Regions from separate parts of the Peribacillus sp. 05N428 genome, predicted to be linked through region 1. Evidence: riboswitches for the same ligand, from Rfam matches in the RefSeq annotation. Region 1 holds a riboswitch; each other region holds the start of a gene.

Region 1 (7,317 bases):
CGCTTATCCTTACGCTTCCGCCTTTATAATCGAGCACCCCGCTAAGCATACTTAAAAGCGTCGTTTTCCCGCTGCCATTAGGACCAAGAATCCCGAATAATTCCCCTTTATGTACATCAAAAGAGACAGAGTCCAAAACAGCTTTGTTGTGATATCCACCTGTTAACCCTTTTACTTCAAGCATCCGTTTTTACCCTTCTCTCCGTCTCTTTAATAAAATCAGCGCAAATGCAGGTGCCCCGATAAGTGAGGTAATCACCCCGATCGGCAGTTCCGATGGGGCAATGATCGTTCGTGCTACAAAATCGGCCAATATCAAGAATCCGCCTCCTATCAACAATGACAACGGAAGCAAATGTTTATGGTCAGGTCCCCAAATCTTTCGGACAAAATGAGGAATGACCAATCCTACAAAACCAATCGCCCCTGAAACGGCAACGGCTGCCCCTGTCAATGTCGAACCGGCTATCAAGATCCACATTTTCCGCCGCTTGACATTCACACCTAAGTGTTTTGCCCGGTCTTCCCCGAAAGTCATCGCATTCAATTCACTTGTATTCATGATCAAGGTCAACGAACCAATGATAAAAAACGGCAAAATGATTACGATATAATTCCATCCGCGCATTGAGACGCTTCCCATCAGCCAGCCGATGATTTGTCTTAATTCATCACCCGTCAGCGCAATCATCAATGAAATGAAGGCACTTAAAAACGAGCTGAAAATGATTCCCGTTAAAATGATCGTTTCCACTTTCATCGATCGATCCATTTTTTTTGCAAAAGTCAGTACGCAGAGCATCGTGAGCACTGAACATAAGATACTCAATGCCGGAAGGGTATATAAACCGATGAATGGCAGTGATATATTCAAGAATATTGTCAAAACGGCTCCGACCGATGCTCCTGATGAAATACCTAATGTGTAAGGATCAGCGAGCGGGTTCCGGAGCAGTCCCTGAAAAGCCGCACCCGCAATCGCAAGTGATGCCCCAACCAAACCAGCGAGCAGCACCCGCGGCAAGCGGATGTTCATCACGATATTCGTTAGCATCACATCCGGATCGGCAGAAATCGGCAAGTGGAAAATCTCCTTGCCGATTATTTGTATAAGTACGGGAATCGGTACTGGCACCGAACCAAAGGAAATGCCTATCGTCATTGCGAATAACAAAATGAACAACGCAATCAAATAAGCAAACGCCCATTTAGTTGTCAAATTGGTTCGGATAGACTGATTTGGCAAGTTCCTCTACTCCCTCTATTAAGCGTGGACCGGAACGGGTCACCAAGTCAGAATGGACATCAAAGACTTGGCCATTCTTAACAGCATTTACGTCTTGCCATCCTTTTCGGCCCTTCACTTCACTTACTGCATCTTTCGTATAATAACCATACGTTGTAATGATGACATCAGGATTTGCAGCAATCATCGACTCTTCATCAATTTTTGCCCAACCGTCCAATTCAGCAGCCGCATTATTCGCTGAAATAGTTTGAAGCATCTCATTCATGAAAGTATTTTTTCCAGGTGTGTATATTTCCGGTGAAGGCGAAACTTCCACTAAAACGGTCTTCCTATCCTCTTCCTTTACGGATTTGGCCTTTTCCTGGATATCCTTGAGCTTCGTTTTCATATCCGCAACGATTTCGTTTGCCTTATCATGTTCTCCCGTTGCCTGTCCAATCATTTCAATAGACTCATAGACTTGGTCAAAGCTTTGGGCATCATTGACTACGAGCACATCTATTCCAGCATCCTTAAGCTGCTGTAAACCCTCATTTGAATTATGGGCACTTGATGCATGCGCAAGAACAAGGTCAGGCTTCATGGAGACAATCAGCTCCGTGTTCATTTCCATTCCGCCAACTTTTTGAATTTCTTTCGTTTCCTCCGGGTAATTATCATTGTCGGAAACACCAACGACCTTTTTACCCAAACCAAGTGCAAAGACCACTTCCGTATTACTTGGTATCAACGAAACGATTTTCTTCGGTTCTTTTTCTATCGTTACTTTTTCCCCACTTGCATCTTTAATCGTAATCGGGAAAGCTTCGTGTTGAGCATGATTCGTTTGCTCCTTTTCTTTTCCTTCATCAGCAGCACCACCGCAGCCAACCATCATGCCTGCAGTCAGTAACATTAACAGTATCAGACCAAAAATCTTCTTCATTTTCATTCCCCACAATCTTTTTATTTAATTTCTTCATACCTAACAGAGAAAACCAATCCTGGAAGATGCCCCCAAAACAAAAAGCATCTCCCGTTAAACGGAAGATGCTTGCATGGCAACAATATCAATACGGACTCTATCTTAGGGTCTGCCACACACCTTCCCATCCGCGTAGGTTACAGGTGTACGAATTCTGGCAGGTCTCCTGGCTCATGGTCTTCGTCAACGGCACCTTCCCATATCTCATACAGTGGTACACAGCCGTCAGCTCCCATATACAGTGGCGGGACCGCGTTGGCATTTCACCAACTTCCCTTTTAAGTCATTAAGACACCAAATCGTTCATATGTATATAATTTTCACTGCCTTCATTATACACCATGTAAGAATCGATTATTATATGATTTTTCTGAACAAGTGCGAAATGACCCTTCCGCCTTCAATGCTTTGAAGCATTTTCAATCAGCGACGCAAACCCATTGATCGATAACCCCGGTGAAATCCGAACTCTATGCAGAGCATGCATCCCTTGGTCGCTTGAAGCTCCCCCAGGTTCGGTAGTGACTGCCATTTTGTATCCAGCTTCTTCTGACAGCCTGAGACTCTCTTCGTTATACCGGCCAACCGGATAGGAAAGCACTGTCGTGTCCTGGTCGAGGATACGGTCGAACAGCACCTTCGACTGAACCATTTCCGCTTCTTGCTGCTCTGCCGTCATGCGGTTCAGCTCCAAATGGTTGATGGTATGGCTTTCAATCGAAATCCCATCCCTGCTCATCTCCAACATTTGATTTTCAGTCAGGTGATGACCTTTATCTATGGACTTCCCGATCATGAAGACAGTTGCTTTCATATCATTTTCTTTTAATATCGGGAAAGCCTCCGTGTAGTTATCTGTATAGCCATCATCAAAAGTAAGCCAGACGCACTTCTCACTTGGCATCCGATTCTCGGCTAAAACGAGGAATGCTTCTTCAGGGGATAATGTATAGTAACCATTCTCCCGAAGCCAAGCCATCTGTGATCGGAATTCCTCCCTTGGGACCCGAAGGCCATTACCTTGGGAAATGCTGTGATACATCAAAATCGGAAGCTGGACCGGGGACTCGGCCTTTATCCAGTCTCCCGTATCGATTTGCCCCTCCGAATCCTGCCCGCTCCCATTCTCAGCCGCTTCGGCCACTTCAATGTCATCTTCCGCAATCGGTGCAGCCGTCTTTGTGCCTATCCCCTCTAAAATCCCTTGTGTGCATCCAGGTAAAATCAAAACCCCCAGCAATGCCGCCATCCTTAAAACTCTATATTTTTTCACTATCATTCTCCTGATTTTTTTATAGTATAATAGTACCAGAAAACCAATGGACAATAAAGTATTCCATTTAATGAAAAAAGAGGAAAAACGAGAGCTTTGCGATGCGCTAAACATTTATGAGGATTTTTTTTCATAACTATGTGCTATTAGCTTGAAAAGTTTGCCTATAAGAAATATAATAAATAAGTCGTCGACTTTAATATATGTCCCAGTAGCTCAGCAGGATAGAGCGACAGCCTCCTAAGCTGTAGGTCGTAGGTTCGATTCCTATCTGGGACGCTAATTATAAACCCCTGTTACAAGCGGTCCTTCCGCGGAGTAACAGGGGTTTTTTTCTGTTGGTTAAGAACAATTGATTTTTTGATGGAGAAAACACAGGTCTCAAGGCTAAATTTTTTCATCAAGCCATATAGATATAAAACCTGATTGCAAAACTATGCATAAAGGTTGGAAATATTGGCGAACAAGAATACAAACTGTTTGATAGTAAAAAAAGTCTTATTTATCACGTCGATAAATACAAATACTGATTTCGGGATATAATCATTTTTTTTTGAAATATATGTTTTAACCTGTCCCATCCGGGTATACAAATACTGTAAGACATTCTCACCAAAGGAGATGATAGTGCATGATGAGTACAATCAGAAGCCAATGGAACAAAGAGAATGACGCAGCGGTGTTTAGTCCCGGTGATCAGCGTTAGAGTCAATTGAAGAGTTGGATGATAATCAAACATGGGAATTACTAGTCTTCTCATCCAAAGGAGGAAGATACGATCATGAGTATTTACAGCCTATGGAATCCAGAGAATGATGAAGCAATTTTCAGTCCGGGTGATCAGAAGCCATTCAGTACGCTCATACGAGTAGATTCGGATAAACACACACACACTGACAAAACACTTGAATATGAATTACATGGCACCGTACTGAATGAAATTTAGTCGAAGCAGGAATATACCGAAAAAGGATGGAGCGATTGCTCCATCCTTTTACTTTTATTTATCGAATTTCAGTTTCGCCAAGGCATCTGCCAATGCAGTATTGATCGGCTCTTCTTTATTTTGCTTTTTCATATAATTGGATACTTCATTTTTGGATACTTTTTGATTTTTATTTTGCCCTCTTCGTTTATTGTAAGAAGATAGTTTTTCGTGAAAACCGCATTTACAGGTGAATGTCTGTGCTTCTCCTTGACCGCGCATTTCCATCTTTTTATGGCATTGCGGGCATCTGGCATTTGTTACACGTGAAACACTTTTTTTGTGGCCGCAATCACGATCTTGACAGACAAGCATTTTTCCCTTTTTACCATTCACTTCTAGCATCAGCTTGCCGCAATCAGGACATTTCGTTCCTGACACGTTATCATGCTTGAATTTTTGATCACTATTTTTGATTTCATGGACGATATTTTTGGCGTAGGCGCGCATATCACCGATGAAAGCCTGTTTTGGCAGCTTTCCTTTTGCTATCGCAGTTAACTTTTGCTCCCATTGAGCTGTCAAAGCTGGAGAACGCAAGTCTTCAGGTGCCAATTGAAGAAGTTGTTTTCCTTTTGAGGTGACATGAAGACCCTTTCCTCTCTTCTCGATCAGGAAGCTATTGAATAGTTTTTCAATAACATCCGCACGTGTTGCAACAGTTCCAATCCCGCCAGTTTCACCAAGAGTCTTGATGAGCTCTTTGCTTTCCCCTGCCATGAAACGAGCAGGATTCTCCATTGCCGAAAGAAGCGACCCCTCATTGAATGGTTCCGGCGGTTTCGTTTCACCCTCTGTTTGTTTCACAGTCGAAATGGTTAAACTGTCACCTTTTTGAACGTTCGGAAGCAGTTGCTCCGCAAGGCCATCTTTAGCTTCTTCCTCATCGAATTGGTGATCATAAACTTCCTTCCAACCTGACTTCAGGATGACCTTCCCTTTTGCCATGAACGTCTCCTGCCCCATTTTTGCGGTGATGGTCGTTTGTTCATATTCAAAAGGCGGCATCAATACAGCAAGGAACCTTTTAACGACCAAATCATAGATTTTCGATTCTTTGTCGCTCAGTTTTCCCGGTAGCGGCGTTTGCTCAGTGGGGATGATTGCATGGTGATCAGAAACCTTGCTATCGTCCACGAACGATTTATTTGTTTTAATCGGGCTGCGCAGGATCCTTGATGCATACTGGGCATATGGTTTAATGCTTACAGCCTGTAATCTTTCTTTTAGCGTATCAACCAAATCCGTTGATAAAAAGCGTGAATCCGTCCTTGGATAAGTCAAGACCTTATGGCTTTCATATAAGCGCTGCATGATCGATAACGTCTCCTTCGCCGAATAGCCGAATTTCTTATTGGCATCCCGTTGAAGTTCTGTTAAATCATATAAGGAAGGGGCAAAACTTTTCTTATGTGCCTTGTTCACTTCAACCACTTCTGCACTTTTCCCCTTAACGGCTGCAAGAACCTTTTCTGCCTTGTTTTTATCAAATGTGCGGATATCTTTTGATTGGGCATCTTGCCAGACGAGGCGCAAATTGGGTTCTGCAATTGCCGAAACGCCATAATATTTCTTAGGCTGGAATTGTTTTATTTCCTCTTCTTTTTTTGCAATCATCGCAAGTGTCGGCGTTTGGACCCTCCCGCAGGATAACTGGGCATTGTGCTTGGTCGTTAGGGCACGCGTCGCGTTCATCCCAACGATCCAGTCCGCTTCCGCCCTTGCTACAGCAGAGGCAAATAGATTTTCATACTCCTTGCCATCTTTCAGATTTTTAAATCCATCTTTGATCGCTTTATCCGTTACAGAGGAAATCCAAAGCCGCTTGACCGGCTTCTTCACATTCGCTTTTTCGAGAATCCAGCGTGCAACAAGTTCCCCTTCACGGCCTGCATCCGTTGCAATGATGACATCCTTGACATCATTGCGATTCAATTGTGTTTTAACCGATTGAAACTGTTTGCCTGATTGCTTGATCACGACCAATTTCAAAGCAGGCGGCAACATGGGCAGGTCCTCAAGGCGCCACGTTTTATATTTTTCATCATAAGATTCCGGATCTGCATGGGTAACCAAATGACCCAGTGCCCAAGTGACGATATACTGATCGCCTTCAAAAAAGCCATTCCCCTTTTTTCCACAATTCAGCACTTTTGCTATATCTCTTCCGACCGAAGGTTTCTCGGCCAGTACGACTGTTTTACTCATATTAACATCCTTTCGCTTTTAAACTGGTTCCTCTATTATCTCATATAATTTATGACAGGGCGATAATGCACCATGGCATTGGATCTATTGGTTCACTTTAAGGATTCCCCGTACCCACATATATGTAAATTAATAGATTAGATAGCATTCCCGTGCAGATTTTAGTATGATGAAACGTAGGGATTTTTTCAAATTAATTGGGAGGTTCAATATAAATGAGCTTACTTTCTATAGATAAATTAGCACACAGCTTTGGCGACCGTACCTTATTCAAGGATGTTTCCTTCCGCCTGATGGCCGGCGAACATGTTGGTCTGGTCGGGGCAAATGGTGTCGGGAAATCAACGATGATGAATATCATTACAGGACAACTTATCCATGATGATGGCCGGGTCGAATGGACACCTGGTGTCGAATATGGCTATCTTGATCAACATACGATACTTTCAAAAGGTAAATCGATTCGCGACGTCTTACGGGATGCCTACTTGCCTTTATTCGAGCAGGAAAAAGCACTGAATGAAGTTACAGAGAAAATGGGTACGGCCACTCCGGAGGAACTTGAAGAACTCTTGGAACAAATGGGTGAAATCCAGGACAAGCTGGAAGCCGGCGGTTTTTACAATCTGGATATTAAA
Region 2 (7,317 bases), on a different contig from region 1:
ATTCTCATGATCAAATCCTATCACTCCTTTTCATTACATTATAATGGAAGAGGGGGATTATTGTTTCTAATCAGTCTGTGTTATAATCGACAAACAATATGAACTAATGAAATGAGGAAGAAATTTGTTAACATTTGAAGAAAAATTGAGCATCATTGAAACTTTTCCGGAATTACAGCGAAAAGACGTTTCATTGGGACGTGTGAACTTCCATTATCCAGATAGCGTCCAGGAGAAAAAGATCGTCGTTCAGCACTTGCATCCCAATGGAAATGGGTTCGTTTACGCAGGGCATATGAGAAAAAAAGACACTGACCGTAAAGGGTTTATCAATATACGTGACTATAATGAAGCGGAATTAAAAGAATTGATCCAAAGAAGCGTGGATTACCTATCTGAACCTCCGGCTGAAATCGAAGAAGAGGAAAACGAGTTCGCTAGGTTGGAAGGGGCATGGATTGGCCCTGAAAAGCAAGAGCTTACACTTCAAAAGGAAGACCTGCTTTGGAATGTTTATTCAGGGTCGAATCTTGAGGAATGTTTCGAAAGTCCGGTTGAGGCGGAACGCTACTTATTGGACGAAGGCTTCCGACAAAGCAAGAAGAGGAAAATGTAGAATTTTAGGATAATTTGTCGGTTGATTTACGGCGATAATCTTGTTTTTTTAGGATTTTCCATGATATAATATGAGTAATTATTTTTGTTCGGAAAAGTTTGATAGAAGGATTTACTGTAATAGGATTCCTCTTGAAACATTATCCAGAACCAAAAATAGTAATAAAATGGATTTTTCCAAACACAGGAGGAACTATCATGGTACAAGGTAAAGTAAAATGGTTTAACGCAGAAAAAGGTTTCGGTTTCATCGAAGTTGAAGGCCAAGACGATGTATTCGTACATTTCTCAGCTATCCAAGGTGAAGGCTTCAAAACGCTTGAAGAAGGCCAAGAAGTTTCTTTCGAAATCGAGCAAGGCGCTCGTGGACCACAAGCTGCTAACGTTCAAAAATAATTGAACGCATATAAAAAAAAGACTCCGATATTGGAGTCTTTTTATTTTTCTTTTTTTTCGGCGATTTCCCTTAATGCTTTGTCCAATTTTTCTTCGATCCGTTTAGTACGATTAAAATGCCCTGACAGGAAAAAGACGATGAATATAACGAAAGCGACAAGCACTAGCATAAAAAGAATAGGCAGGAACTGGGTTGCAATCTCAATCATTGGATATCATCTCCTTTTTTCTTCCATTATACTTCATGCTTACCGTTGCTATGATTGAGGGAGCCGAGTTTTAAAAAAAACACTGAAAGGGGATATGCGAAAACGCATATCCCCTTTCAGTCAGTTCTGGAATAGCGAGGCGAACTTTTGAAGTCTGTGCAGGTCTGATTCTTGATACATCTGTTCTATCTTCAATGTCACCAATAACTGGCTCTTGGCAAATAACATGTCCCGGAAATCATCGACCGCCCCACAAAAATGATTATAGTTGGTTTCGCCAGTGCCGAAGACTCCCGTTTTCAGGCGAGCAATAGGCAACTGTTCCAGTTCTTTATAAAAGGCAGCTGATTTAGCGGGAAGCTCCCCATTGCCCCATGTATAGGTGCCGACGATCAATGCATCGTAATCCGGCAATGTACGTAAATCGAATTCATTCATTCGATATAGGAAAGCCTCAGGTAAAAGGGCAGCGAGGGCTTCAGCAAGCGCTTTTGTATTGCCGCCGGCAGAATGATAGACAATGGCAATCTTACAGCTCATCGAACCCATTGCTGGCATTTACTTGACTGTAAGTCCTTGACTTCTGTTCGAAGAAATCGGTTTTGGTAAGGCCGATGGATTCATCATCGAACGTTTTGATCCATGGCATCGGGTTCTCGCCATACTCTTTATACAAATTTTCAAGGCCTAGCATACGTAACCGTTTGTTGGCGATATATTCGATGTACTCATTGAATTCTTCCAAATCGAGATCGGCTTTCGTTTGGATATCTTCGAGCATATATTCAGACCATTCCTTTTCGAGTTCGACTGCTTTTTCAATCGTTGTATAGATGAACTTCGTGTTTTCTTCATTATTTAACTCAGGATATTCATACATCAAGATTTGAACGAGCATGCCAATGAAATCGAAATGGACCATTTCATCGCGATGAATATAGGATATCATCGTAGCGGAACCGGTCATTAGATTTTGGCGTCCTAAATTATAATAAAAAGCGAAAGCCAGATAGAAATAAATCCCTTCAAGGTTCGTTGAATGGATCAGTGCCTCGAATAAATGCTGAGGGCTGGGATCGTCCACGAACGTTTGATAAGCATCAACGATCGGTTGGTTACGCTTAATCACTTCAGGATGTTCTTTAATGCGGTCGAAAAGCTGTTTTTGCTTGCCTACCGGAATCAAGGAAGCAAGGATATAGGAATAAGACTCATTATGGATCGATTCCTGCTGGGCCATGTTGGCCAGGATAGCTTTTGCCGCCGGATCTTTGATGTACCGAAGGATCTCTACTAAAGTGGGTGTTTGAAGACTGTCCATTCCAGCAATCATCGTAAGGATATCGAGAAAAGCGTCCTGGATATCTTCATCCAATTCGCCCCACTGCTTTTTATCCTGAATCATGTTCACGCTCGAAGGCTTCCAAAAGTTATTGATGAGCTGTGTATAGGTATCATAGAATTTTTCATACTGTATATCGTTCCAAAGGAGGAAGCCTGAAGCTTCTCCTTTGAAAACACCGGTTGCCTTTGTTGGATGCGTCGGTTCGAGCATCCGAATTTTTTTTATATGATTGGTCATTCGTGAAAACTCCTTTAAGAATAGATTACTGGGTCATGATTGACGTTAACTTGAACAGCTTTCGCAGGCATTGTCATATTCGGAAGACGTCGAACGAACATAATACGTTGATTTCAACCCGCTTTCCCATGCCGTTAAATGGATATCCAAAAGGACCTTCGCTTTGATTGTATTGTGTACATACAGATTAAAGCTGATTGCTTGGTCAATATGGCGTTGGCGGGCTGCATTTTGCCTGATGCTTTCCAGTTGATCCAAATTGAAGCGCGTCTTTTTATAATATTCATACGTATTTGGCGTCAAGCCTGGTGCGGTCACCTTGAATTTGAAGTTTTTCTTTTCTTCGTAAAATTCAATTTCATACAAAGGATCGATTCCATCCGTGGAATTACCGATTTTGGCTGTCGATGAATTGGGGGCAATCGCCATTAAATAGCCATTACGGGTTCCGTGCTCCTGCACGTCTGCTTTTAAATCCAGCCATTTTTGATCTGTATAGTCACGCAGTTCGAAATAGTCCCCTGTATGCCAATCAGAACCTTCAAAATATGGGTAAGATCCTTTTTCCTTGGCCAATTCGTTGGATGCCTTGATAGTTAAGTAAGCGATCTTTTCGTATAAAGCATCTGCATAGCGAACAGCCTCATCGGATTCCCAATAAATATTCTGTGTGGCAAGTAAATGATGCCATCCAAACGTTCCTAAACCAATCGCACGGTACCGTTTGTTCGAGATGGATGCTTGTTTGACAGGAAGATTATTCACATCAATGACATTGTCCAGCATACGGATCTGAATGGGAATCAATCTTTCCAGAACATCGCTGCCCACCGCTCGGGGCAAGTTAATGGATGAAAGGTTGCAGACAACGAAATCGCCGCTTTTACGAACCACAACAACATCTCCATCTTCTGTTTCATATTCATCCGTGATCGTCGAAGGGCTTAGGTTTTGGGCAATCTCCGTGCAAAGGTTAGAACAATAAATCATACCTTTATGTTTATTCGGATTCTTCCGATTCACTTCATCGCGGTAGAACATATACGGTACGCCTTCTTCTAATTGAGAAATCATGATGCTTTTCATGATGTCCATCGCATTGATTTTCTCAAAGCTATAGTTTGGAAGCGTGCCATTTTCTGCGGCCTCGACAGCAAGTGCATAATGATTCCTGAAGCTTCCTTCGCCTTTCTTTTCGTCATAAAGATCTTCAAGTGAAAATCCAAGGGTTTGCTTAACGGTATGCGGATCGAAAAGATACCATTCTTTTCTGTCGCGTACAGCCTCCATGAATAAATCCGGTATGCATACACCTGTAAAAATATCATGTGCTTTTAATCTGTCATCCCCGTTTTGAGTCTTCAAATCGAGGAAGCTCATGATATCTTTATGCCAGGCATCCAAGTAAATCGCGATGGCACCTTTACGTTGACCCAATTGATCGACACTAACAGCTGTCTGGTTGAATAGTCGAATCCAGGGCGTCGTGCCTGAACTGTTTCCAGAGAAACCGCGGATATCGGAACCAAGCGAGCGAACCTTACCGACGTAAAGACCGACACCGCCGCCGAATTTAGATACTTTTGCGGCATCGTAGTTTGATAGGTAGATTCCGTCAATGGAATCTTCAATTGCGTCGATAAAGCAGGAGCTTAACTGTCCATGTGTTTTACCTGCATTGGAGAGTGTAGGAGTCGCAACGGTCATATAAAGGTTGGACATGGCCCAGTATGCTTCTTTTATCAGTTGCAGGCGGTGCTCCTTTTTTTCCATTCGCATGATTTCCATCGCGATGATCATGAAACGTTCTTGCGGCAGTTCGAAGACCTTGTCCTTTTTTGGGCGGGCCAGATAGCGGTCATTCAATAAGTAGATGCCTATGTAAGAGAATAATTTATCTTTTTCCGGGTCGATCACCGATCCCAATTCCTCAATTTCCGCTTTTGTATATGAAGATAGCAGTTCTGGTTTATAAATGGGATAACGCTGACCTTCCGATAGCTGGGAGAGTTCTGTGATCAGCTCATAGAATGGGCCATAACTCTTGCCTTCATATCCTCGATTGGCTTGTGCATCCCTATACATTGTATTCAACAGTTCTGCTGCAGCAACGAAAGTCCAATCCGGTGCATCGATATCCACGCCTTCAAGAGCGAGCTGAATCAGTTTTTTTGATGCCTGTTCTTCGGTTGAGTCACTTTTGCGATCAAGCCATTTTGTAAAACGCCTTTTGAACTTTTCCATATCGAGACGGCCTTCGAATTCCTTCGATAACGTCTCAAGCTGGATGGATTTCGCTTCTGTGTCATTTTCACTTATGGTAGAGTTATATGTTTGAGTCATTAATAATCCTCCTTGTTAACTTCCGCTAAAATAAAAAAACCGCCCAAAGAATTGAGCGGATCAAACGATAGAATAAAAGAGCCATGAAAAAATAGCCGTTATACTATCGTTTCATCATCTCAATCCCCGAAGAATAAGAAACGTGAAAAATTCAAGGCAGGTCTCCTGACTCATGATCATCCTACTTTGAGTCCTTCCCGTATAGAGAGCTATACAGTGGTTTTCTCATTTCGTCACATTTACAGTTGCGGGGACAGTTCCGGGTTTACACCGGATTCCCTTTTCAGCCATCACTGGCACCTTGGATTATAAAAATTCTATATATAGTTATTGGAATTGTTTATGTAATCAATATCTAGTATTTCTGCTTATATTATCGTAAGCCATATACGATGATAATTCAACTAATATATTTGAAAAAAACCAACCCTTATCTATTGACAAAGTGATGGAAGAGGGTAGGGGAATGAAAGATTTTATGGGGGAATGGATAAATCAAGCGCTGATTTTACGGGATTTTGTGTTAAAATAAAGTGTCTAGTAAAGGTGGCTCTCCCTTATTGCAATGAGGGGATTCGCGGAAAAATTTTTATGAAAAAGGGGATAAAATCTTGGAAAAAGTATTAGTTTTTGGACATAAAAACCCGGATACAGACACAATCTGTTCAGCAATCGCTTATGCAGATCTGAAAAAGCAGTTAGGTATCAACGCTGAACCAGTTCGTCTGGGTGTAGTGAATGGTGAAACTCAATATGCATTGGACCAATTCAAATTCGATGCTCCCCGTCTTGTGGAAAAAGTTGCAGGGGAAGCTGATGGCGTAATCCTGGTCGATCATAACGAACGCCAGCAAAGTGCTGAAGATATTGACCAAGTCCGTGTGTTGGAAGTTATCGACCATCACCGTATCGCTAACTTTGAAACAAGCGATCCATTATATTACCGTGCGGAACCAGTTGGCTGTACGGCAACCATCTTAAATAAAATTTATAAAGAAAACGGCATTGAAGTCCCTAAAGCAATCGCAGGTCTTATGCTATCTGCCATCATTTCCGATTCTTTATTGTTCAAATCCCCGACTTGCACGGGGCAAGACGTTGCGGCAGCAATGGAACTGGCTGCCATTGCAGGAGTCGACGCTGAAAAATATGGCTTGGAAATGTTGAAAGCGGGTGCTGACTTAAGCGACAAAACGATTGCCCAGCTCATCACTCTTGATGCAAAGGAATTCTCCATGGGAATGGCTAAAGTGGAAATAGCACAGGTCAATGCTGTTGATCCGAACGAAGTCCTTGCTAAGCAAGCTGAATTGGAAGCAGCGATTGAAGCGGTCATCGCAGTGAAGGAATTGGACTTGTTCCTATTCGTCGTAACGGATATCCTGACTAATGATTCCGTTGCCTTGGCCCTTGGTAAAGCGTCATATGCAGTTGAAAAGGCATATGACGTTTCATTAAACAATAACATCGCCGTGTTGGAAGGCGTTGTATCGCGTAAAAAACAAATCGTGCCGGTCTTAACCGACGTATTCAGCAAATAATACAGGAAAAGGGTTGCTCATTAAAAACATGGGCACCCTTTTTCTGTACATTCAAAAAAAGACTCAACCATCCCATTAAGGGTGTTTGAGTCTTTTTTCTTAATTTAAAGATTCCTTTTCTTTTTCATAGGCGATGACAATCAATTCTTTATTGGCTTCCTCGCCAAGTTTGCTTTCAAAGATTTTCAGTTCATTCAATAAATCCGGTGACAGATTTGCTGCCGTATAATCCTGTTCTGGTGTCATGCTTTTCGCTCCTTTCAAAAGGAAATGATTCATGTTATCTATTTTGTCGGTTTGAAAAGTTTCTATTCAGCAGAATTTTACTTCTTTAAGATATTTTACTTTCTGAGGTGGCGAGTTTTTCAAGCAATGTCGAACTTTCTTCATCGAGTCCTTGGACTTGGACAGGTATTCCCAAGAGCTGATATTTAAGAATAACCGTATCGACAGCACCGACTGCGGAATCATCCCAGATTTTGGAATGGGAGAAGTCGATGACGATTGCATCGGCTTTTTCCTTGAAGTCGAACTTTGAAATAAAGTCCTGGACAGAAGCGAAAAATATTTGTCCGCTGATACGATAAGTGATTTTCTTAGCCTGGATGTCTGCCGTTTTCTCTACTGCCAC
Region 3 (7,317 bases), on a different contig from region 1:
CGCTGCTTTCCCAATGATTTCTTCAGTTAAATCTTCACCATATGTAATTAAGATTTCCGCTTCACGAAGCGGCCCATCCTTCCATCCTTTTTGATAAATGAAGTTCAAATCAGGAAAAGCATTCATCATTTTCGTTTGGATACCTTCATTCGGAATGACAGTCGAAAGTACTAACATGTTTATCTCTCCCTTTTAATTAACATAAAAAAACACGGGCTCTATGTGTCCCGCGCAACTTTCTCTGAGGAGGTATTCCCTTAATAAAGCATATTCGGGTGTCCCCTTTTTGAGTTGGACAAAAGCCTTACCCTTATTAAAAAAGGCTTTATTTTAAAGAATTTGGGTTTAATGCATGTAATTCCGGCAAAACAAAAAAGCCATCCCTTCTGATCAGGACGTCGTCGAAATAGATGTCACCGCCCCCATATTCCGGACGCTGGATCAAGACCATATCCCAATGTATCGATGACCGGTTTCCATTATCCGCTTCATCATAGGCAAGCCCGAGAGCCAAATGCAGACTCCCGCTTATTTTCTCATCGAACAAAATATCGTCCATAGGTTCCAATATGTATGGATTGATTCCAATAGCGAACTCCCCTATAAACCGGGACCCTTCATCAATATTCAGGATTTGGTTCATTTCAGGGTCACGATTGGAAGTCGCTTTAATGATTTTCCCCTTTTTGAAGTTTAATTCTATGTCACTAAAGGTGATTCCTTCATAGGTTGTGGGTGTGTTGAAGGATATCCTTCCATTGAGACTATCTTTTATGGGTGCCGTAAATACTTCCCCATCCGGTAAATTCTTTTTTCCGGCACATATGACGGCCGGCATGCCTTTGATGGAAAAGGTCAAATCTGTCCTTGGTGAAACGATCCTGACTTTGTCAGTACGTTGCATCAATTGTTTTAACGGCTTCAAAGCCGCCTCCATTTTCCCGTAATCCATTGTGCATACGTTCAAAAGAAAGTCTTCGTACCTATTGAAGGTCATGCCGGCTTTTTGCGCTGATGCCTTGGTGGGGTAATTAAGTAAGACCCAACGTCGGTTGTTTACATAAAAAAGTGTAGGGGAATTCATGGCCTCCCCTTGAAGACGGTGCCTCTCGATGGGAACATCAGTCATTTCCGCATTGTTTTCTTCCCCAGTGATGATGATGACCGCATCGATATCCGTATATTTCTTCAAGGCCCATTGTGAAGCTGTGTCAAGCTGCTCCTTCACATTCCCTAGTAACAGGTGGCGGCTTATCTCATCGTCCTCGAGTTCCACATATGGATAAGCACCCACTCTGTATATTTCATCAATCAACTCTTTCAATAATGGTTTCGTGTTGATATGCCCCCGTATGAGGATTCTCTCTTTTGGCTGTAATTGTATCGAATGATGAATCAGCCTGGCTGCAAGCTTCGTTATCCTCTCATCCTTCATCTGCCTATCCCTTATTTTTCGAGTTCGCGAAGAGTTTCAAGCGCTTCTTCGACGTGGCCTTTAACCTTTACTTTACGCCATTCTTTGACTATATTTCCTGCCTTATCAATCAGGAAAGTTGAACGTTCAATGCCCATATACTCCTTGCCGAAGTTCTTTTTCAATTGCCAAACATCAAATGATTCAGCCGCTTCATGGTTTTCGTCAGCCAGCAGCAGAAAAGGCAATCCATGTTTTTCGATGAATTTTTCATGACGTGCCGCTGGATCTGGGCTGATACCAAGGATTACCGCGTTCAATTCCTCGAATTGCTCATTATGGTCCCGGAAATCACAGGCCTCCGTCGTGCAACCTGGCGTCATGTCTTTTGGGTAAAAATATAAAACAATGTTTTTCCCCTTAAAATCCGATAGGGAAACCATTTCACCATTGTTTGCAGGGAGTTTGAAATCAGGTGCTTTTTCTCCAATTTTAACAGTCATATTGAACCCTCCATTTCTTTCATTATGGTAAGAGTACCCAATAATCGAAAGAAACACAACTTTCATTTATCCTTCCTATCTTTCTGCTCCAGATCGATCACCGTACGAATCACGAACGCTGCCGGCAGTGTATACCCAATGAAAGCCTGAATGGTAGCTATCATCCTGCCCATGCCAATCGGGGCTATATCTCCATACCCTACAGAAAACATCGTCATCGCACTAAAATAAAAAGAAGTCTTCAATTGTTCATAGAAAGTCCCATCCAACCGATTGCCCATATCAAGAATCACCGAATGATTCTGAAGCTCGTATAATAAATATATCAGTGCAAATCCAACTAATATCGTCGCATATAAATTGCCAAGCCACAGCATATCCTCAAGAGAAAACTTCTTTCCTCCCGACTCAACAAGAAATAACGTACGAATGCTCATCACCATGCAAAAAATGATTCCTGCAATCAAGATGTAGAAAGTCATCCCCCACGCCCCATTTCAAAACGCCACTCCCTCTATACATACTCCCTGTCCAAACAATATATTCTTTTTTAGGAATCAGCCTTATCACCGACAAACTCATTAAACGGAAACTTTTCCGAATCTTTTTTCCATGTTGACCCTTTTGGTCGGATATGTTAAGATTGTCTAAATTTTTATAATAATTTTTATTTTATAAATATTTGATCTGCAAACAATTAACAAGGCAGGTTTTGCAAAATTTCATATGTGGAAATAGGTTCCTAATTTTCATTAGGATTAAAAGGGAAGTCCGGTGTAATTCCGGCACGGTCCCGCCACTGTAATGGGAATGTTAGCGTCAATCAATATGCCACTGATCAACGGATCGGGAAGGCCAGCCGCTAATGATATTCCCTAAGTCAGGAGACCTGCCTATCTCGACAACACTGTTTTAACCTACGGGAGATAGGGAGGTGTTAGGGACCTTATAATTGTAAGGGGCATTATGCATGCCTCTTTATTTTAAGCATTTCTAACTTTCTTTTTTGACGGTTAGGAATGCTTTTTTTATTGTTCGAACAAATGAATGTAGGAGGATGGGAATTTTGAAAAGCAGCAGTTTGGGTTACCCTCGAATCGGGGAAGATCGTGAATGGAAACGTACATTGGAAGCTTACTGGTCCGGTAAAATCGATGAAGCGGAATTTACGTCACAACTAAATGCCATCCGTTTAGGCAACTTACAAAAACAGAAGCAACGAGGCATTGATATCATCCCTGTCAACGACTTCACTTTTTATGATCAAATGCTCGATATGTCCGTCATGTTCGGTCTTGTTCCTGAACGTTATTCAGCATATGAAGGCGGAAGCGTCCCCCTTTCCGTTTATTATTCAATGGCCCGCGGAAACAATGATGAAGTCGCTTCCGAAATGACGAAATGGTTCAATACGAACTATCACTATATTGTCCCTGAATTAAAACTGGCACAGCTTACTTTAACGGAAAATAAACCACTTACAGCATATCGGGAAGCCAAGGAAAAGCTAGGGATCGAAACAAAGCCCGTTTTGATCGGACCTTATACTTTCCTCTCCCTTTCAAAAGGCTTCAATAAACAAGAAATCCCTGGCATCATCCTGAGCCTGCTTCCCCTATACACGCAAATCCTGCGGGAATTGGAGCAAGAAGGCGTGAAGTGGGTTCAAATGGACGAACCTTCCCTTGTTTCATCCATTTCCAAGGATGATATGCAAACCGTTACTTACCTCTATGAAAAACTGAATGAAGCAGCACCAAACCTGAACATCATGCTACAAACATACTTTGATGCGGTGGAACATTACCAAGAAGTCATCGAATTACAAGTCCAAGGGATCGGTCTTGATTTTGTACATGATAAAGGGAGGAATTTAAGTAACCTTGAGGCATTCGGTTTCCCGAAGGACAAAGTGCTTGCAGCGGGTGTGATTGACGGAAAAAACATTTGGCTATCTGATTTATCCCAAAAAATCGAATTGATCGAGACACTTAAGAAACAGGTAGCCGAGGACCAAATCTGGCTACAGCCCTCTTGTTCCCTGCTTCATGTCCCGGTGACCGTTCGTAATGAAACCGCCCTTTCAAAAGAAGTGAAAGAGGCCCTTGCTTTCGCTGATGAGAAACTTGAGGAAATCACATTTTTGGTCAAAGGGAATAATCAAGGCATTGAAGCAATCGCCGAAAAAGTCGATGCCAATAAATTTACGATTCAAACGTTAGCCAATTCAAATGTCCGAAATCACGGGTCTGTACAATCCAATGTCGAAAAGGTTAAAACCAGGACCGCCGGCCGTCAGCTTCCATTTAAGGACCGTTACCAAAAACAACAGGAATTTTTCAAATTGCCTTTTCTCCCTTCGACTACGATCGGCAGCTTTCCGCAGACATTTGAAGTTAAACAAGCACGCGGGAAATTCAATAGAGGAGAATGGACAGCCCAGCAATATGAAACATACGTTAACGAAGAAATCGTCAGGTGGATCGAAATCCAAGAAGAAATCGGTTTGGATGTTCTCGTTCACGGGGAAATCGAACGGACGGATATGGTTGAATACTTCGGCCATAAATTAGGCGGATTCGTCTTTTTAGAAAAGGGTTGGGTACAATCCTATGGATCCCGCTGTGTGAAACCTCCAGTCATCTACGGCGACATCCATTTCATCGAACCGATGACAGTCAAGGAAAGTGTATACGCACAATCACTGACAAAGAAGACGGTGAAGGGAATGCTGACAGGTCCTGTTACGATTTTGAACTGGTCATTTGTCCGTGATGATATTTCCAGGGAGAATGTTTGCTATCAGCTGGCGCTCGCTTTGGAAAAAGAAATCATTGCCTTGGAATCTGCTGGAATTAAAATGATTCAGGTTGATGAACCTGCACTTAGAGAAGGTCTGCCATTGAAAAAAAGCGATCGCGACGAGTATTTGAACTGGGCAGTGAATTCATTCTTGATATCCACATCAAGCGTGGAGGATACAACCCAAATTCACACGCATATGTGCTATTGCGACTTCAACAGTTTCATGGACGTCATCTCCTCCCTCGATGCCGATGTAATTTCCATCGAAACATCCCGCAGTCATGGGGAGCTCGCTTCCGCATTCGAGGAAAAAACATATGAAAAAGGCATTGGCCTGGGGGTGTATGATATTCACAGCCCGCGTGTGCCGGCAGTGGAAGAAATGGTCGATATGATTGAACGGGGCATAAAGGTATTGGATAAAGACCAGTTTTGGATCAATCCCGACTGCGGCCTGAAAACAAGGGGTATCCCGGAAACCGTCGCTTCCCTGAAAAACATGGTCGAAGCAGCAAAAATCGTCCGTGAAAACCTTTTAGTAAACCAACAGGCAAATGATTGAGGAGAACGTTGCCCATCCAACACAGCAGTCACGGACTTTTTTAACCGACCTTGTTTTTCCACCGGATACAAATCATCATAATACCATCTTTGGCGGAAAAGTAATGGCCTATGTTGATAAAATAGCTTGCATTTCCGCTATGCGCCATTGTCGAAAACCCGTTGTGACTGCTTCAAGCGACTCTTTTGATTTTTTGGCCCCCATCAAAACAGGGGACGCGATCAACCTTGAAGCTTATGTCACCTGTGCTCATCGCACATCAATGGAGGTATTCGTGAAAGTGGAACGTGAGAACCTATTAACAGGTGAAAAACAGCTAACGGCACGCGCTTTTTTAACGATGCTGGCCATTGATGAAGACGGTAAGCCGACAAACGTCCCTCAGGTCATTCCGGAAACGGAAGAGAAAAAACAGCAATATGTTCAAACCAAAGCTAGATATATCGAAAGAAAGAAAAAACGGAACTAAACAAAAACCCCTTCAACATGAATGCTGTTGAAGGGGTTCTTTCAGTTCCCTGCCCCGCGGTACCTCTTCACTCCCTGATTCCATATGAAAACGGATATCACGAAAAAGGCAACCCCAATTACAGGTGTGGCAAATGCATAAACATACCACTCTTCTTTTCTTAGGAAATAAGATGCCGGATAGACACCGACAAACGCGAATGGCAACACCCATGTAAGGACAAAACGAATGACCTTATTATAAATATCAACAGGATAGCGCCCGTAGTTCCCGATATTGTACATCATTGGCATGATGGATGTTTTCGCATCCGACCAGAACCCAATGCTTGCTATCGCAACGAATATGGCTGCATAGGCAAGGGCCCCGCCTATTGCAAAAATGATGAAAAGAATCGGGTCATACCACACAAGCTGCAAATCCAATGAAATCCCCGAATAGAATATGATGATCAAACCGGTCACAACACCAAATAACGCTTCAAGCTCGATTCTTTCTAAAATGACTTGAAACAGGCTATGGATCGGTCTTGTTAATATCCGGTCCATTTCACCTTTGACGATATAGCGGTCATTAAAGTCCCAGATGTTGAAAAAGGCTGAAAAAAGGGCGAATGGGATAAGGAAAAACCCATAAATGAATATGATTTCTTCACGGCTCCAGCCGCTTAAAAATTGGGTATGTCCAAAAACGACTAAGATAAATACCAGATTCACGACCTGATTGAGCAGGTCAGATAGGATTTCCATGAAGAAATCCGCTCTGTATTGCAATCTTGTTTTCATATATTGACTCACATATTGAAAAAACATCGATACATAAAACATCCCGTCAACCTCCTTGAATAATCAGCTGTTTTTTTGCGACTATCCATAAAAGCTGAATCGGTATTATGAGAATGATGCACCAAATTAACTGCTGTAAAAGCGCCATGCCAATTTCGCCTGAACTGTAACCGTTCGTAAAAATCATGCTTGGTACATAGCTGATCCCTTGAAAGGGTAAATATTTCATCACTTCCTGCGCCCATATCGGGTAGAAACTGATGGGCAGCAGCAGACCGGAAAATAAATCAATGATAACCCTTTTAGCGCGGATTAATCCGGCATTATTATATAAGAAAAAGGTAGTGATTCCCGTCAATAAGTTAATTTGTGTATTGATGATGAAGCTGAACAGCAATGAAATGCCGAACATCCCCCACGTAGCCGGCTCATGCGGCAATTCGATAGGAAAAATGAAAGCTACCAGCAGCATCCCCGGAATCGAGAAGAAGAAGAAACGGAATATCCCTTCCCCAAGTCCTTGCATCGTTTTCATGCCTAAATAGTTATAAGGCCGGATCATCTCAATGGCAACCTTGCCGTCTTTAATCTCAGTGGCGATTTCGCGGTCAATATTATTGAAATAAAAAGCGCGCGCCATCCATGCAACTGCGACATAGGTTGTCATCTGCATGCTTGAAAGTCCTTCGATGGAGCTTTTTTCTCCATATATCGCATTCCATAAGAAATAATAAGCACCGATATTAATGCTATAAATTAAAATGCCAGTATAATAATCA

What was found. A riboswitch is a leader RNA that binds a small molecule or an ion and turns the genes downstream of it on or off. The one in region 1 is predicted to bind cobalamin.
Region 2: another riboswitch for cobalamin. It lies ahead of AC1DIV_RS13770 (ribonucleoside-diphosphate reductase subunit alpha); the one in region 1 lies ahead of AC1DIV_RS02285 (ABC transporter substrate-binding protein).
Region 3: another riboswitch for cobalamin. It lies ahead of metE (5-methyltetrahydropteroyltriglutamate--homocysteine S-methyltransferase); the one in region 1 lies ahead of AC1DIV_RS02285 (ABC transporter substrate-binding protein).

Annotation. Positions count from the first base shown of each region.
Region 1 covers NZ_JBFTMS010000002.1:122,221-129,537, reverse strand. Annotated here, with positions in the region: gene AC1DIV_RS02295 (heme ABC transporter ATP-binding protein) at 1-184, opposite strand, end outside; gene AC1DIV_RS02290 (FecCD family ABC transporter permease) at 191-1,246, opposite strand; gene AC1DIV_RS02285 (ABC transporter substrate-binding protein) at 1,209-2,174, opposite strand; cobalamin riboswitch at 2,353-2,527, opposite strand; gene AC1DIV_RS02280 (polysaccharide deacetylase family protein) at 2,614-3,462, opposite strand; tRNA gene AC1DIV_RS02275 (tRNA-Arg) at 3,692-3,765, shown strand; gene AC1DIV_RS02270 (hypothetical protein) at 4,268-4,432, shown strand; gene AC1DIV_RS02265 (DNA topoisomerase III) at 4,487-6,679, opposite strand; gene AC1DIV_RS02260 (ABC-F family ATP-binding cassette domain-containing protein) at 6,895-7,317, shown strand, end outside.
Region 2 covers NZ_JBFTMS010000012.1:108,334-115,650, reverse strand. Annotated here, with positions in the region: gene AC1DIV_RS13800 (GNAT family N-acetyltransferase) at 1-8, opposite strand, end outside; gene AC1DIV_RS13795 (hypothetical protein) at 125-616, shown strand; gene AC1DIV_RS13790 (cold-shock protein) at 814-1,011, shown strand; gene AC1DIV_RS13785 (hypothetical protein) at 1,053-1,220, opposite strand; gene AC1DIV_RS13780 (flavodoxin domain-containing protein) at 1,341-1,778, opposite strand; gene AC1DIV_RS13775 (ribonucleotide-diphosphate reductase subunit beta) at 1,750-2,802, opposite strand; gene AC1DIV_RS13770 (ribonucleoside-diphosphate reductase subunit alpha) at 2,848-5,145, opposite strand; cobalamin riboswitch at 5,284-5,464, opposite strand; gene AC1DIV_RS13765 (manganese-dependent inorganic pyrophosphatase) at 5,757-6,686, shown strand; gene AC1DIV_RS13760 (hypothetical protein) at 6,786-6,932, opposite strand; gene AC1DIV_RS13755 (SulP family inorganic anion transporter) at 7,018-7,317, opposite strand, start outside.
Region 3 covers NZ_JBFTMS010000015.1:108,675-115,991, reverse strand. Annotated here, with positions in the region: gene AC1DIV_RS15685 (D-2-hydroxyacid dehydrogenase) at 1-177, opposite strand, end outside; gene AC1DIV_RS15680 (aminopeptidase) at 326-1,435, opposite strand; gene bcp (thioredoxin-dependent thiol peroxidase) at 1,447-1,917, opposite strand; gene AC1DIV_RS15670 (potassium channel family protein) at 1,980-2,399, opposite strand; cobalamin riboswitch at 2,637-2,828, shown strand; gene metE (5-methyltetrahydropteroyltriglutamate--homocysteine S-methyltransferase) at 2,975-5,284, shown strand; gene AC1DIV_RS15660 (acyl-CoA thioesterase) at 5,277-5,753, shown strand; gene AC1DIV_RS15655 (ABC transporter permease) at 5,795-6,580, opposite strand; gene AC1DIV_RS15650 (ABC transporter permease) at 6,585-7,317, opposite strand, start outside.